Regions from separate parts of the Paenibacillus xylanilyticus genome, predicted to be linked through region 3. Evidence: a T-box and tRNA genes for the amino acid it is inferred to sense, from the RefSeq annotation. Region 3 holds a T-box; the other regions hold tRNA genes.

Region 1 (4,177 bases), 3.2 Mb from region 3:
AACGATTTCGGGCCGGGAGATCGGTTTGCCGTCCAGTACAGCGTGAATGGCATGGGCGACACCGTGTTCTACGTTGGTTAATGTTATAGCCTTGGCAAGGGCTTGAATCTCAGGTTCACCATTGCCCATGGCGATGCCGAGTCCTGCCATTTTTAACATGGAAACATCATTGAAATTGTCGCCGATAGCTGCCGTATCTTCCATGGAAATATCGAGATGGGCAGCCAGTTTAGTGAGAGCATTACCTTTGGACACATCGGGATGCTGCATCTCGAAGTTGTGTTCAGAGGATACGACCATCGCGACATCCGATCTGGAGGCAAAGTGAGCTCTTCCTGTCTGTAATTGATCCGGGTCGAGGGAGAAGGCCATAATGTTGTAAATGTAGGCTTCTGCAGGAATCTCCTGATGGGATTGAACGCGATGGTAGTCTTTCTTGTCATAATGCTTCTTAACGGCACGAATCAGGCGCTCAACGTCCTCACCAGGACTTGTTCCCAGGATTCGATCCATCTCGGCAAGCATCGTATCATGACTGCTGATCGGGGCGTATATTCCCTGCTGAGTGGACGCTTCATAATAGCACTCATGATCTTCGAGCCACTGCATGACGGATGCTGCTGTCTCACGTTCGAGCGGAAGATGATACAGACGGTTCCCGTCAGCATCATGAATCGTGGCTCCATTGGACCCAATGACAGGCGTGTTAATCCCGCCTTCTTGGCAAATGCCGACAACGTCCGAATAGACGCGCCCTGTTGCAATGGTAACTTTCAATCCTTCTTGCTGGGCCCGGTGAATGGCAGCAGCATTTTCCGGGCTAATCTGACTGTCTCTGTTTAGCAGCGTTCCATCCAAGTCCGTAGCAAATAATTTCATCACTTTACAACTCCTTATCTTCTGTTGGTTCAGGAATGAGAATCTCAACCTGTTGTTCATTCAAAAAGTTACGCCATTCGTCTGATGGCCATTGGTCGGTAATCAGTACATCAATCAGTGACCAGTCGGCAAAACGGTACCCGTAACGTTTATCAAATTTGGAATGATCTGCGAGCACGAAGACCTCTTTGGCCGCCTGCATCATTTTTTGCTTAATCTTGCCTTCTTCTTCGGAAGCACTGAATCCATCCATCGTAATCCCGCCAATACCGATAAAGGCTTTATCCACGTAATAATGAGAGAGTGTTTCGATCACCGAGGCACCGTAAACATAGCGTTGTTCCTTGTCGACTTTGCCGCCAAGTAAACGAATATGGACAGCCGAGTGATTGGAGAGAAGATCTGCGGAATGAATGGAATTGGTGATGACTGTACAGGACTTTCCATTCAGATGCTCAGCACAAGCCTGCACCGTTGTGGAAGAATCCAGAATGATGTTTTCACCTTGGCGGACCATGGCTGCAGCGAGTTTGCCTATAGCCCTTTTTTCTTCCGAAACATGCAGCAGGCGATCCTTGTATGAGATATATTCACGGGGAGGAGAGGGGAGGATTGCGCCGCCCCGTGTTCGGATAATGGCGTCCTGTTCTTCCAGCTTGATCAGATCCCTTCGAGCCGTGTCCCGCGAGACGTCAAAAAGGGTAACGATCTCGTCTGCCGAGATCCGATTATGTTTGCGAAGATGTTCGATAATGAGCTGCATTCGTTCTTCCTGAAACAAGCATGCCGCCTCCTTGCTAATGAGTGACCGTAATACTGATAACCTAAGTATAAGTATTTGCAATTTAGTTTGCAATATTTTAAGTGAACATAAGTTTTTATAAGTGTTTTGATATTATTTCAACAGGATGTAAGGATTCTGATGACATTGATATGAAATTCAGATCTCTCAGATAGTATATGCCAGTTAAACGATCCTAAATTTTTTTGAAAAATGATCTATGAAAAAGCGCTAGATAAAAAAATAAAAAAAGTGTTGCACTATTTTTATATGGTGTGGTATACTCATTCTTGTCGCCAAGAAAGACAACTTGTTAACAAGGCCCGTTGGTCAAGGGGTTAAGACACCTCCCTTTCACGGAGGTAACAGGGGTTCGAATCCCCTACGGGTCATATCTTCACCACCTTTTTAATAAGGAAACCTCGCAAGTCATTGTTCTTAAAACAAGAGATGATATGGCACATCGGTGAAGTTACAGCAAGAGCCATTAGCTCAGTTGGTAGAGCACCTGACTTTTAATCAGGGTGTCGAAGGTTCGAGCCCTTCATGGCTCACCATTTATACATTTGAATATGCGGTCGTGGTGGAATGGCAGACACGCTATCTTGAGGGGGTAGTGGGTGTATACCCGTGGAGGTTCGAGTCCTCTCGACCGCATTACATGTAAACGTTAGGGAAATAGACTCTCGTGGATATCCATGAGAGTCTATTTTTATTTTTATATATATCTATGTGAAAACTGCTCATGGATGAAGAAGGGCTGAGGATTGATATCTGTTGTGGTATAATTGTCTATATAATGTCGCCGGAGAATTACGTTATGGTGCAAGATATGGATTTTAGATATTATGGTTGGAAGGCGGTCCTGTATGCAGTCGATATATGAGCGAATTGAACACCTGATTGCCGAGCGAGGGATGACAAAGAAAGCATTCTGTCAACAACTGAAGATCAGCACCGGGAATCTGGGTGATTGGAAACGTGGAAAGTCGATTCCGAGCACGAATAAACTGATTGAGATCGCTGCGTTTTTTGATGTGAGTCTGGACTGGCTCATGATTGGACGTCCATCCAAGGAAGCGATGGTACGGGAAAAACGGGAGGATTATTTTTTTGGCGTGTTGCGGCAATTGGATTGCCAGGAGAGTGAATTATCGACCGAAGAGCAGTCTTTTATCAGCGAATATATTGAATTTACCCGTTATCGCAAGTCCAAGGAAAGTAGAAATGCTGCTGACTTTCGATATCAGGAAGATGATAAACCCGAAACGGATGAATCGCCCTAATGCAAAACCTCTGAACCAACCCGGATGATTTCCGGAAATGTTCAGAGGTTTTTTTGTGTTCATGTGAGATGACTACAGTCGTCTTCATCTTTGGCTCATGAAATCATGATATATGGTTTATTTGCGGAACGTAAGATTCTCGTTGCCTAACAGCTGCGGTCGAATGGTGTTCCAAATGTGCAGGCATTGTTCCTGAAGTTCCCAGGCAGCCATGCCAAGCAAACGGACGCCGATCCCTCCGCTCGCGAGCAGGCTTGCACCAGCGAGCATTCGACCATCCGGAGGCAGTGCAGACCTGATGCTTTCCAGTTCCGCTGTCCCCAGCCCAGGAGCGATCATCCACAGGGCTGCAGTATGGGTGAAATCCAGCAATGCAGCTGATTTTTGTGGATCATCGCGTGAGGGTTCCATTCCGAATCGGTCCCACACAGCAAGCTGCTCCCCTTGCCATATTTCGGTTGAGTTTCGATATTTGCTGAACTCAAAAGCCTCACCCCGGTGAATTCGTCCGGCTGACCAGACATCTGCATAAGCGAGAATGGCCTGTTCCTCCAGATGGAAGGTGGCAGTAAGCGAAGAAGAACTACCTTTGAATGGGATTACACATTCCGGGAAGTATTCAAGCACTGCGCCTTTCCTGATCTGGAAGTGATGGTTGACCGACGAGGGAAGTGAAGGCGTAGGGTGAAGGCGTGTCGCTGATGTACTGCTCAGCATCACATGGGTGCCTTCGCCCAAATGCCACTCGGAATGGTAATGATCCCCGTTCAGAACACCGGGAGAGACGTCTGATGTGTAGAGGCATAACCCATTGCTGTTCCCCGGTGGGCGAAAGGAGCGACTGAACCGGAGAGGGGCGCTGTAATAACGATCTGTCATGATCGTACGTCCCTCTTGAAGGGCAAATGTGGCTCGAAGCTCGCTGCGTCGTATCACCGCTCCTTCAGCACGAATGCCCAACTTTGTTTCGGCTCCTTCCGATACGGGAGATGAATTAATGGCTGTGGGCTGAGCCGTGGTCATGGCTGTGTGAATGCAGATGCGCAGCGGCAGCATCGTCATCCATGTATTGGTGCTCAAGCCAGTGAATGATCTCGGATACCCCTTCACCGCTCATGAGATTCGACATTACATATGGGCGACCTTCGCGTACGCGCTCGGTATCATCCTTCATTACCTGCAAACTTGCGCCAACATAAGGTGCGAGGTCTGTTTTGTTGATCAGCAGCAG
Region 2 (4,177 bases), 640 kb from region 3:
CCAAGCTCAGTCAAACTCCGAATGCCATAGACTTACTTCCGGGAGTCAGACAGTGAGTGCTAAGATCCATTGTCAAAAGGGAAACAGCCCAGACCATCAGCTAAGGTCCCCAAGTGTGTGTTAAGTGGGAAAGGATGTGGAGTTGCACAGACAACCAGGATGTTGGCTTAGAAGCAGCCACCATTGAAAGAGTGCGTAATAGCTCACTGGTCGAGTGACTCTGCGCCGAAAATGTAACGGGGCTAAACACACCACCGAAGCTATGGCTTGATGCTTGCATCAGGGGTAGGGGAGCGTTGTATAAGGGTTGAAGGTGTACCGTAAGGAGCGCTGGACATTATACAAGTGAGAATGCCGGTATGAGTAACGAAAAGATCAGTGAGAATCTGATCCGCCGAAAGCCTAAGGGTTCCTGAGGAAGGCTCGTCCGCTCAGGGTAAGTCGGGACCTAAGGCGAGGCCGAAAGGCGTAGTCGAAGGACAACAGGTCGAAATTCCTGTACCACCGTAAATCGTTACGAGCGATGGGGGGACGCAGTAGGGTAGTGACGCAGACTGATGGATGTCTGTCCAAGCAGTAAGGCTGATGTGTAGGCAAATCCGTACATCGTAAGGCTGAGCTGTGATGGGGAGTGAAAATTACAGTAGCGAAGGTCATGATCTCACACTGCCAAGAAAAGCCTCTAGCCAGATGAAGGTGCCCGTACCGCAAACCGACACAGGTAGGCGAGAAGAGAATTCTAAGGCGCGCGGAAGAACTCTCGTTAAGGAACTCGGCAAAATGACCCCGTAACTTCGGGAGAAGGGGTGCCCCGGTAGTGTGAATAGCACGAGGGGGCCGCAGTGAAAAGGCCCAAGCGACTGTTTAGCAAAAACACAGGTCTGTGCGAAGCCGTAAGGCGAAGTATACGGGCTGACGCCTGCCCGGTGCTGGAAGGTTAAGGGGAGCGGTTAGGAGTAATCCGAAGCTGTGAACCGAAGCCCCAGTAAACGGCGGCCGTAACTATAACGGTCCTAAGGTAGCGAAATTCCTTGTCAGGTAAATTCTGACCCGCACGAATGGCGTAACGACTTGGGCGCTGTCTCAACGAGAGATCCGGTGAAATTTTAATACCTGTGAAGATGCAGGTTACCCGCGACAAGACGGAAAGACCCCATGGAGCTTTACTGCAGCTTGATATTGAATTTGGGTACGATCTGTACAGGATAGGTGGGAGCCTTTGAAGCATGAGCGCCAGCTTGTGTGGAGGCACCGTTGGGATACCACCCTGATCGTATCTAGGTTCTAACCTGGTGCCCTTAGCGGGTACGGGGACAGTGTCAGGTGGGCAGTTTGACTGGGGCGGTCGCCTCCTAAAGAGTAACGGAGGCGCCCAAAGGTTCCCTCAGAATGGTTGGAAATCATTCGAAGAGTGCAAAGGCATAAGGGAGCTTGACTGCGAGACCTACAAGTCGAGCAGGGACGAAAGTCGGGCTTAGTGATCCGGTGGTACCGCATGGAAGGGCCATCGCTCAACGGATAAAAGCTACCCTGGGGATAACAGGCTTATCTCCCCCAAGAGTCCACATCGACGGGGAGGTTTGGCACCTCGATGTCGGCTCATCGCATCCTGGGGCTGAAGTAGGTCCCAAGGGTTGGGCTGTTCGCCCATTAAAGCGGTACGCGAGCTGGGTTCAGAACGTCGTGAGACAGTTCGGTCCCTATCTGTCGTGGGCGTAGGAAATTTGAGAGGAGCTGTCCTTAGTACGAGAGGACCGGGATGGACGTACCGCTGGTGTACCAGTTGTTCCGCCAGGAGCACCGCTGGGTAGCTATGTACGGACGGGATAAGCGCTGAAAGCATCTAAGCGTGAAGCCCCCCTCAAGATGAGATTTCCCAGTATGTAAGACCCCTTGAAGACGACGAGGTAGATAGGCTGGGGGTGGAAGTGCAGTAATGCATGGAGCTGACCAGTACTAATCGGTCGAGGGCTTATCCAAATTGCAGGTTTTAGTCGCAAGTTTTCGTTTCGGATCTAGTTTTCAGGGAGCAAATCCTTGTAAGATTTAAGCTGCATGTCCTTTCTGAGGATTGATATTTTGCTGGTGATGATTCACCGAAGATATCACAGCGCAAAAATCATGTTTGGTGGCGATAGCGGAGGGGTTCCACACGTACCCATCCCGAACACGACCGTTAAGCCCTCTAGCGCCGATGGTACTTGGACCGAAGGGTCCTGGGAGAGTAGGACGCTGCCAAGCGAAACCCTTTTGGGTGTTTTTTAAACTACATAATGTGGCGGCGTAGCTCAGCTGGCTAGAGCGTACGGTTCATACCCGTGAGGTCGGGGGTTCGATCCCCTCTGCCGCTACCATAAAACGCCGGTGTAGCTCAACTGGTAGAGCAACTGACTTGTAATCAGTAGGTTGGGGGTTCAAGTCCTCTCGCCGGCACCATAGTACGACATGCGCGTGTGGCGGAATTGGCAGACGCACTAGACTTAGGATCTAGCGTCTTTGACGTGGGGGTTCAAGTCCCTCCACGCGCATCTCAGTATGGACAGAAAGGATCTAGAGTATAAGGTTAATTACCTTCACTCTCGGTCCTTTCTGTGTATAATCAGAACCCTTGAAATGGCTCAAGGGTTTTTTCATGTTTTTATTTGCCCCGGAATCGGCTTCTGCAAAATTGGGCTCACGCATAAATGCCCAGGGCATAAGCTGGCGTATAGGTTTTTACCTAAACCATGAGCGAAGGGCAGGCGTTAAATTTTGGCGACTTCTTATATGGATTATACGTTACCAACCACACAGTTCACGTATGATGTGAACCAGAATCAATTGTTCAAAAAGGATGAAAATAACTACATCAATTCCCTATCGATCAAACAGCTAAATACATTGGGAAATGCATCCCTGCTGGATATTTATTTGAGTACTGGCAATGTCGTTGAACCTCACATACATCAAAATGCAACAGAACTGGTCTATTGTATTAGTGGTTCCGCTGTCGTATCCCTCATTAACCCTTTTACCAACGAGTTATTAAACTTCCCAATTAGTCCTGGCCAAGTAGCGAATGTTCCCCAAGGCTGGTGGCATTATGAAGTTGCGACGGTTGATCAGACTCACCTGCTGGCTATTTTCGATGCTCCGGTCCCAGAAGCGATATTTGGTTCAGACATTCTGCGTCTGACGCCTGCAAGTGTGCTGGCCCATACGTATTGTCTGGATGAGAACAAGGTTAAAGAGACGTTAGCTCCTATTCAAAAGACAGTATTCATTGGACCGCCTGCTGATTGTGCAACTCAAGTATCACCAGCTGCCGATAACATGTCTAAACCGAACAGCCAGCCGAACATCCAACCAAACATCCAACCAAACGTTCAACCAAACGTTCAACCAAACGTTCAGCCTTATGTACAGATGCAATACGCGCCAAGTCCGGAATATATTTACCCCGATCCAATGAATCCAACGTATGGGCATAATCCAAATGCTGCTTATGTACCAGCAGAGTCCGAATATATGCCGTACACTGTACAGCGTCCTATTATTGGTAATGGTTGGAGATACTAATTATCTTTCTTAATTTTTTTGAAATGAATGTCACAGATTCATCTGTTCATTTGTCTTCAGTATGTACACTACAATACGGAGGCGAATGAGATGAGTTTGAGAATGAATTACAGAGCAGCGAATACAGGGGCTTTCAAGGCATTAATGGCAATGGAGCAGTTTATATCGGGTCAATTTGAGGATAAAGTATTATATGAATTGTTAAAAATCAGAGTTTCACAAATCAATGGCTGTGCCTTCTGTCTTGATATGCATGCCAAAGATCTGATGAAGCTTGGTGATTACTCAGATCATATCCTGCTGCTTAGCGTTTGGCGCGAAGCTCCTTTATTTACGGAAAAAGAACGTGTTATGCTTGAACTGTCTGAAGCTGTGACCCGAATTTCTGAACAAGGGGTTCCACTGGAATTATACAATAAGGTCCGGGAACACTTTAGTGAAGAAGAACTGGTAGATCTGGTTATGGCGATTAATACCATTAACAACTGGAACCGAATTGCAATCACGACAGGCATGTATCCAGGCTGCTTTAATTAAACATTTCAAATACCGCTGCCAGAGGAGGCCTTCATATGAATCCTGATAAACTCACCACTGAACCGGAAGAGTCTTCTCTGGA
Region 3 (4,177 bases):
TTTACGTCGCGGTGAAATAGAATTGCAGATAGGGAACCGTCCTTGCAACAGTGAGGGCGGTTTTTTCCTGTTTTTATGATGAAATGCATTGCCAGCACCAGTGAAGAGAGCCATAATGGACGAAGGTGGAAAACGTGGAAAACGCTTACCCGATCTTGATGAATAGAATTCGTATTTATAAAAAAAGGTGGTGCAGAAGTGGAAAGTACATACAAAACAAGGCTGACTTCAGAACAGCTGAATGCAATTGCCAAGCAACATTTTAATACAGGCATCCTGGAATATAGGGAAATGATTGACGGATGGGCCAACCATGCTTATTATATCTCGCTCGGCAACGGGCAAGAGGTGGTGCTCAAAATCGCTCCTTCCAAGGTTGGTAAACCATTGCGTTGTGAGCAGGATCTCCTGATGGCAGAAGTTCAGGCACTGCGTCTTGTGGGAGAGCTTCGAGATGTACCGGTCCCCCGTGTATTGGCGTGGGATACCACATGCAGTCTTGCTCCGGCGGAGTATTTTATGATGGAATATATGTCTGGCACGCCTTACAACAAGGTCAAAGATCAGTATAGTGCAGCAGAGCAGGCAGAGATTGAAGAGCAGCTTGGTGCATTCAATCGCCGGATCAACGAGATCAAAGGTGAAAAGTTTGGCTATTTTTCAGAAAAGAAACCAAAGTATAACACCTGGAAGGAAGCATTTTTGTGTCTGATGGATGATTTGCTGACCGACGGAAGAGAGGCTGGCGTAAAACTTCCTATGGATTATGATGAGCTTGCCCAATTGATTAGGGAGAAATCGGATGTGCTGAGTGATGTCAACGAGCCGGTACTCATTCACTGGGATCTGTGGGATGGCAATGTATTTGTGGAACAGGGGCGGATTACAGCCATTATTGATTTTGAGCGTTGCCTATGGGCGGATCCTCTGATGGAGCACTACTTCAGTCATTTTAATTATACAAAAGGGTTTGTGAAAGGTTACGGTAGGGCCATCACAACGGAGAGTGAACGAAAACGAAGAAGCTTGTACGATCTGTATTTTGATCTGATCCTGCGGATTGAATGCGAATATCGTCAATATGATAACCAGGAACACATTCAGTGGGCAATCCATAACTTGGAAGAAGGAATCGAGCGATTTCGAATGTCCTAGCCAGAATGGGAAAGAACTGCATTATTTATAGTCAACAAAACAAGCAATATTGACTTTAGTCGTGCTTTTTTATATAATGGTCCCGATATTGTATACATATTTCGATGATAAGGAACAGTAGTGGGTCCTGTACATGACAGAGAGTCGGCGGTTGGTGCAAGCCGATTGACAGTATTTCGCGAACTCGCCTTGGAGAAATGCGGTGATTACACCATCCTGTGCTTTGAATGTTTGGCATTCGTTCAGGAATGGAAATCCGCATCGGTTAACCGCCGTTACAGGTCCAAAGGGAGTGGATGACGAAGCACGTTCGTCCGCTAACTAGGGTGGTACCACGGGAATTCAACCTCTCGTCCCTAGCGCTGCAAACGCTATGGATGCTGAGGTTTTTTTGTTGCAATAAATGTGAATAACCAAGAGGAGGAACAATAGATGAGTGAAAATCACCAGCCGAAGCACGGCTATCAGCCGCAGGTTATGGAGAAAAGTTGGCAGCAGTATTGGGATGAGAACAAAACGTTTAAAACAGGTGAAGACCCGGGTAAACCGAAGTTTTATGCACTCGACATGTTCCCCTATCCATCCGGTTCAGGTCTGCACGTAGGCCACCCGGAAGGGTATACGGCAACAGACATCGTTTCCCGTTTCAAACGTATGCGTGGTTATAATGTGCTTCATCCGATGGGCTGGGATGCTTTCGGTTTGCCTGCTGAGCAGCACGCTCTGGACACGGGCGAGCACCCGCGGGAAATTACATTCCGCAATATCGACAATTTCCGTCGTCAAATCAAGTCCCTTGGTTTCTCGTACGACTGGGATCGTGAGATCAGTACAACAGACCCTGAATACTATAAATGGACACAATGGATCTTCATCCAGTTGTACAAAAAAGGCCTGGCATACGTAGATGAAGTGCCGGTTAACTGGTGTGAAGCGCTGGGTACGGTACTGGCTAACGAAGAGGTTATTGACGGCAAAAGTGAGCGCGGTGGTCATCCGGTTGTACGCAAACCGATGCGTCAATGGGTATTGAAAATCACGGAATATGCAGAGCGCTTGCTGGAAGATCTGGAAGAGCTGGATTGGTCCGAGAGCATCAAGGATATGCAGCGCAACTGGATTGGCAAATCCACAGGTGCAGAGGTTGTATTTGCCATTGAGGGCAGTGAAGAAGTTATCAAAGTGTTTACAACACGTGCGGATACCCTGTTCGGTGCAAGCTTCGCCGTTCTTGCTCCTGAGCATGAATTGGTCGATGCAATTACGACAGCGGAACAGCGTGAAGCCATTAAGGCTTACCAGGAGCAGGCCGCTCGCAAGAGTGATCTGGAACGTACGGATCTGGCCAAAGAAAAAACAGGCGTATTCACTGGTGCCTATGCGATCAATCCGGTTAATGGTGCAAAGCTGCCTATCTGGATTGCGGATTATGTGCTCGCAGGATACGGTACAGGAGCGGTTATGGCAGTTCCAGGTCATGATGGACGGGACTGGGAATTTGCGAAGCAGTTCGGTCTGGACATCATTGAAGTTATCCAGGGTGGGGACGTAACACAAGAGGCTTATGCCGGTGACGGACCGCATGTGAACTCGGACTTCCTGAACGGACTGAATAACGAAGAAGCGATTGCGAAAATGATCGCATGGTTGGAGGAGAATGGTAAGGGGCAAGGAAAAACAACGTATCGCCTGCGCGATTGGTTGTTCAGTCGCCAGCGTTACTGGGGTGAGCCGATTCCAATTCTGCACCTGGAAGATGGAACAATGAAGACGGTGCCGGAAGATCAACTTCCTTTGCTGCTGCCGGATATCGACCAGATCAAACCTTCAGGTACCGGGGAGTCTCCACTGGCGAACGTAACGGAGTGGGTAAATACGGTGGACCCGGAAACGGGAATGAAAGCCCGCCGCGAGACCAATACGATGCCGCAATGGGCGGGAAGCTGCTGGTATTATCTGCGCTTTATCGATCCACACAACGACAAAGAGCTGATCTCCCAGGAGAAACAGCAGCAGTGGCTGCCTGTTGACCTGTATATCGGGGGAGCCGAGCATGCCGTGCTTCACCTGCTGTATGCTCGTTTCTGGCATAAGGTGTTGTATGATCTGGGCGTGGTGAATACTAAGGAGCCATTCCACAAACTGGTGAACCAGGGTATGATTCTGGGAACCAATAATGAGAAAATGAGTAAATCCCGTGGTAATGTCATTAACCCGGATGAAATTGTGAATGAATTCGGAGCCGATACATTGCGTCTCTATGAGATGTTTATGGGACCACTGGAAGCTACAAAACCGTGGAATGCTAACGGGGTAGAGGGTATGTACCGCTTCCTGTCACGCGTATGGCGTCTCTTCATCAACGAGGATACTGGAGCAATCAACGACAAGATCACTGTGGATGGCGGAACGGAAGAATTCAAACGCACAGCTCACAAAACGATCAAAAAAGTTACGGATGATCTGGAACATCTGCGTTTCAACACAGCGATCAGCCAGTTGATGATCTTCATCAACGATGCTTACAAAGCCGATACATTGCCACGTGAAGCGATGGAAAACTTTGTACAGCTCTTGTCCCCACTGGCACCGCACATGGCGGAAGAATTGTGGAGCCGTCTTGGACACGAAGGAGGAATCTCCTACGTAGCTTGGCCGGAGTATGATGAATCCATGACAGTAGATGCTGAAGTGGAGATTGTTGTACAGGTCAACGGCAAAATCGTAACTCGTGCAACGATTGCCAAAGATCTCGATGCACAAGGCATGCAGGACTTTACAATGGAACTGGCACCTGTCAAACAGGCTCTGGAAGGCAAGACCATTCGCAAGGTCATTGCCGTTCCAGGCAAACTTGTTAATATTGTTGCCGGTTAATTTCACCGGCTCTAAATACTTCATCCAGCTTCAACAAGTCCTCTTCGTACTTGTCGTGGGTTGTATGGATTAGGCTGTCGAATACACCGTTCAGGCTGTTTTTCATTAAAGCAAGTGCCTGGGCGGTAATGCCACCGGGAACGGC

Evidence for each region. A T-box is a leader RNA that pairs with one kind of tRNA and senses whether it is charged. The one in region 3 lies ahead of leuS (leucine--tRNA ligase), so its partner is inferred to be a tRNA-Leu.
Region 1: it has a tRNA-Leu gene. The T-box ahead of leuS (leucine--tRNA ligase) is inferred to sense a tRNA for this amino acid. The anticodon was not compared.
Region 2: it has a tRNA-Leu gene. The T-box ahead of leuS (leucine--tRNA ligase) is inferred to sense a tRNA for this amino acid. The anticodon was not compared.

Annotation. Positions count from the first base shown of each region.
Region 1 is NZ_CP044310.1:1,482,408-1,486,584, forward strand. Features, by position in the region: gene F4V51_RS06530 (Cof-type HAD-IIB family hydrolase) at 1-879, opposite strand, end outside; gene F4V51_RS06535 (DeoR/GlpR family DNA-binding transcription regulator) at 884-1,660, opposite strand; tRNA gene F4V51_RS06540 (tRNA-Glu) at 1,981-2,052, shown strand; tRNA gene F4V51_RS06545 (tRNA-Lys) at 2,142-2,217, shown strand; tRNA gene F4V51_RS06550 (tRNA-Leu) at 2,235-2,317, shown strand; gene F4V51_RS06555 (helix-turn-helix domain-containing protein) at 2,530-2,946, shown strand; gene F4V51_RS06560 (urease accessory protein UreD) at 3,064-4,026, opposite strand; gene ureG (urease accessory protein UreG) at 3,941-4,177, opposite strand, start outside.
Region 2 is NZ_CP044310.1:4,088,075-4,092,251, reverse strand. Features, by position in the region: rRNA gene F4V51_RS18030 (23S ribosomal RNA) at 1-1,980, shown strand, start outside; rRNA gene rrf (5S ribosomal RNA) at 2,125-2,241, shown strand; tRNA gene F4V51_RS18020 (tRNA-Met) at 2,278-2,354, shown strand; tRNA gene F4V51_RS18015 (tRNA-Thr) at 2,361-2,436, shown strand; tRNA gene F4V51_RS18010 (tRNA-Leu) at 2,448-2,528, shown strand; gene F4V51_RS18005 (cupin domain-containing protein) at 2,752-3,558, shown strand; gene F4V51_RS18000 (carboxymuconolactone decarboxylase family protein) at 3,649-4,095, shown strand; gene F4V51_RS17995 (sigma-70 family RNA polymerase sigma factor) at 4,131-4,177, shown strand, end outside.
Region 3 is NZ_CP044310.1:4,730,051-4,734,227, reverse strand. Features, by position in the region: gene F4V51_RS21055 (class I SAM-dependent DNA methyltransferase) at 1-20, shown strand, start outside; gene F4V51_RS21050 (phosphotransferase family protein) at 199-1,155, shown strand; T-box leader at 1,251-1,516, shown strand; gene leuS (leucine--tRNA ligase) at 1,588-4,032, shown strand; gene comER (late competence protein ComER) at 4,013-4,177, opposite strand, start outside.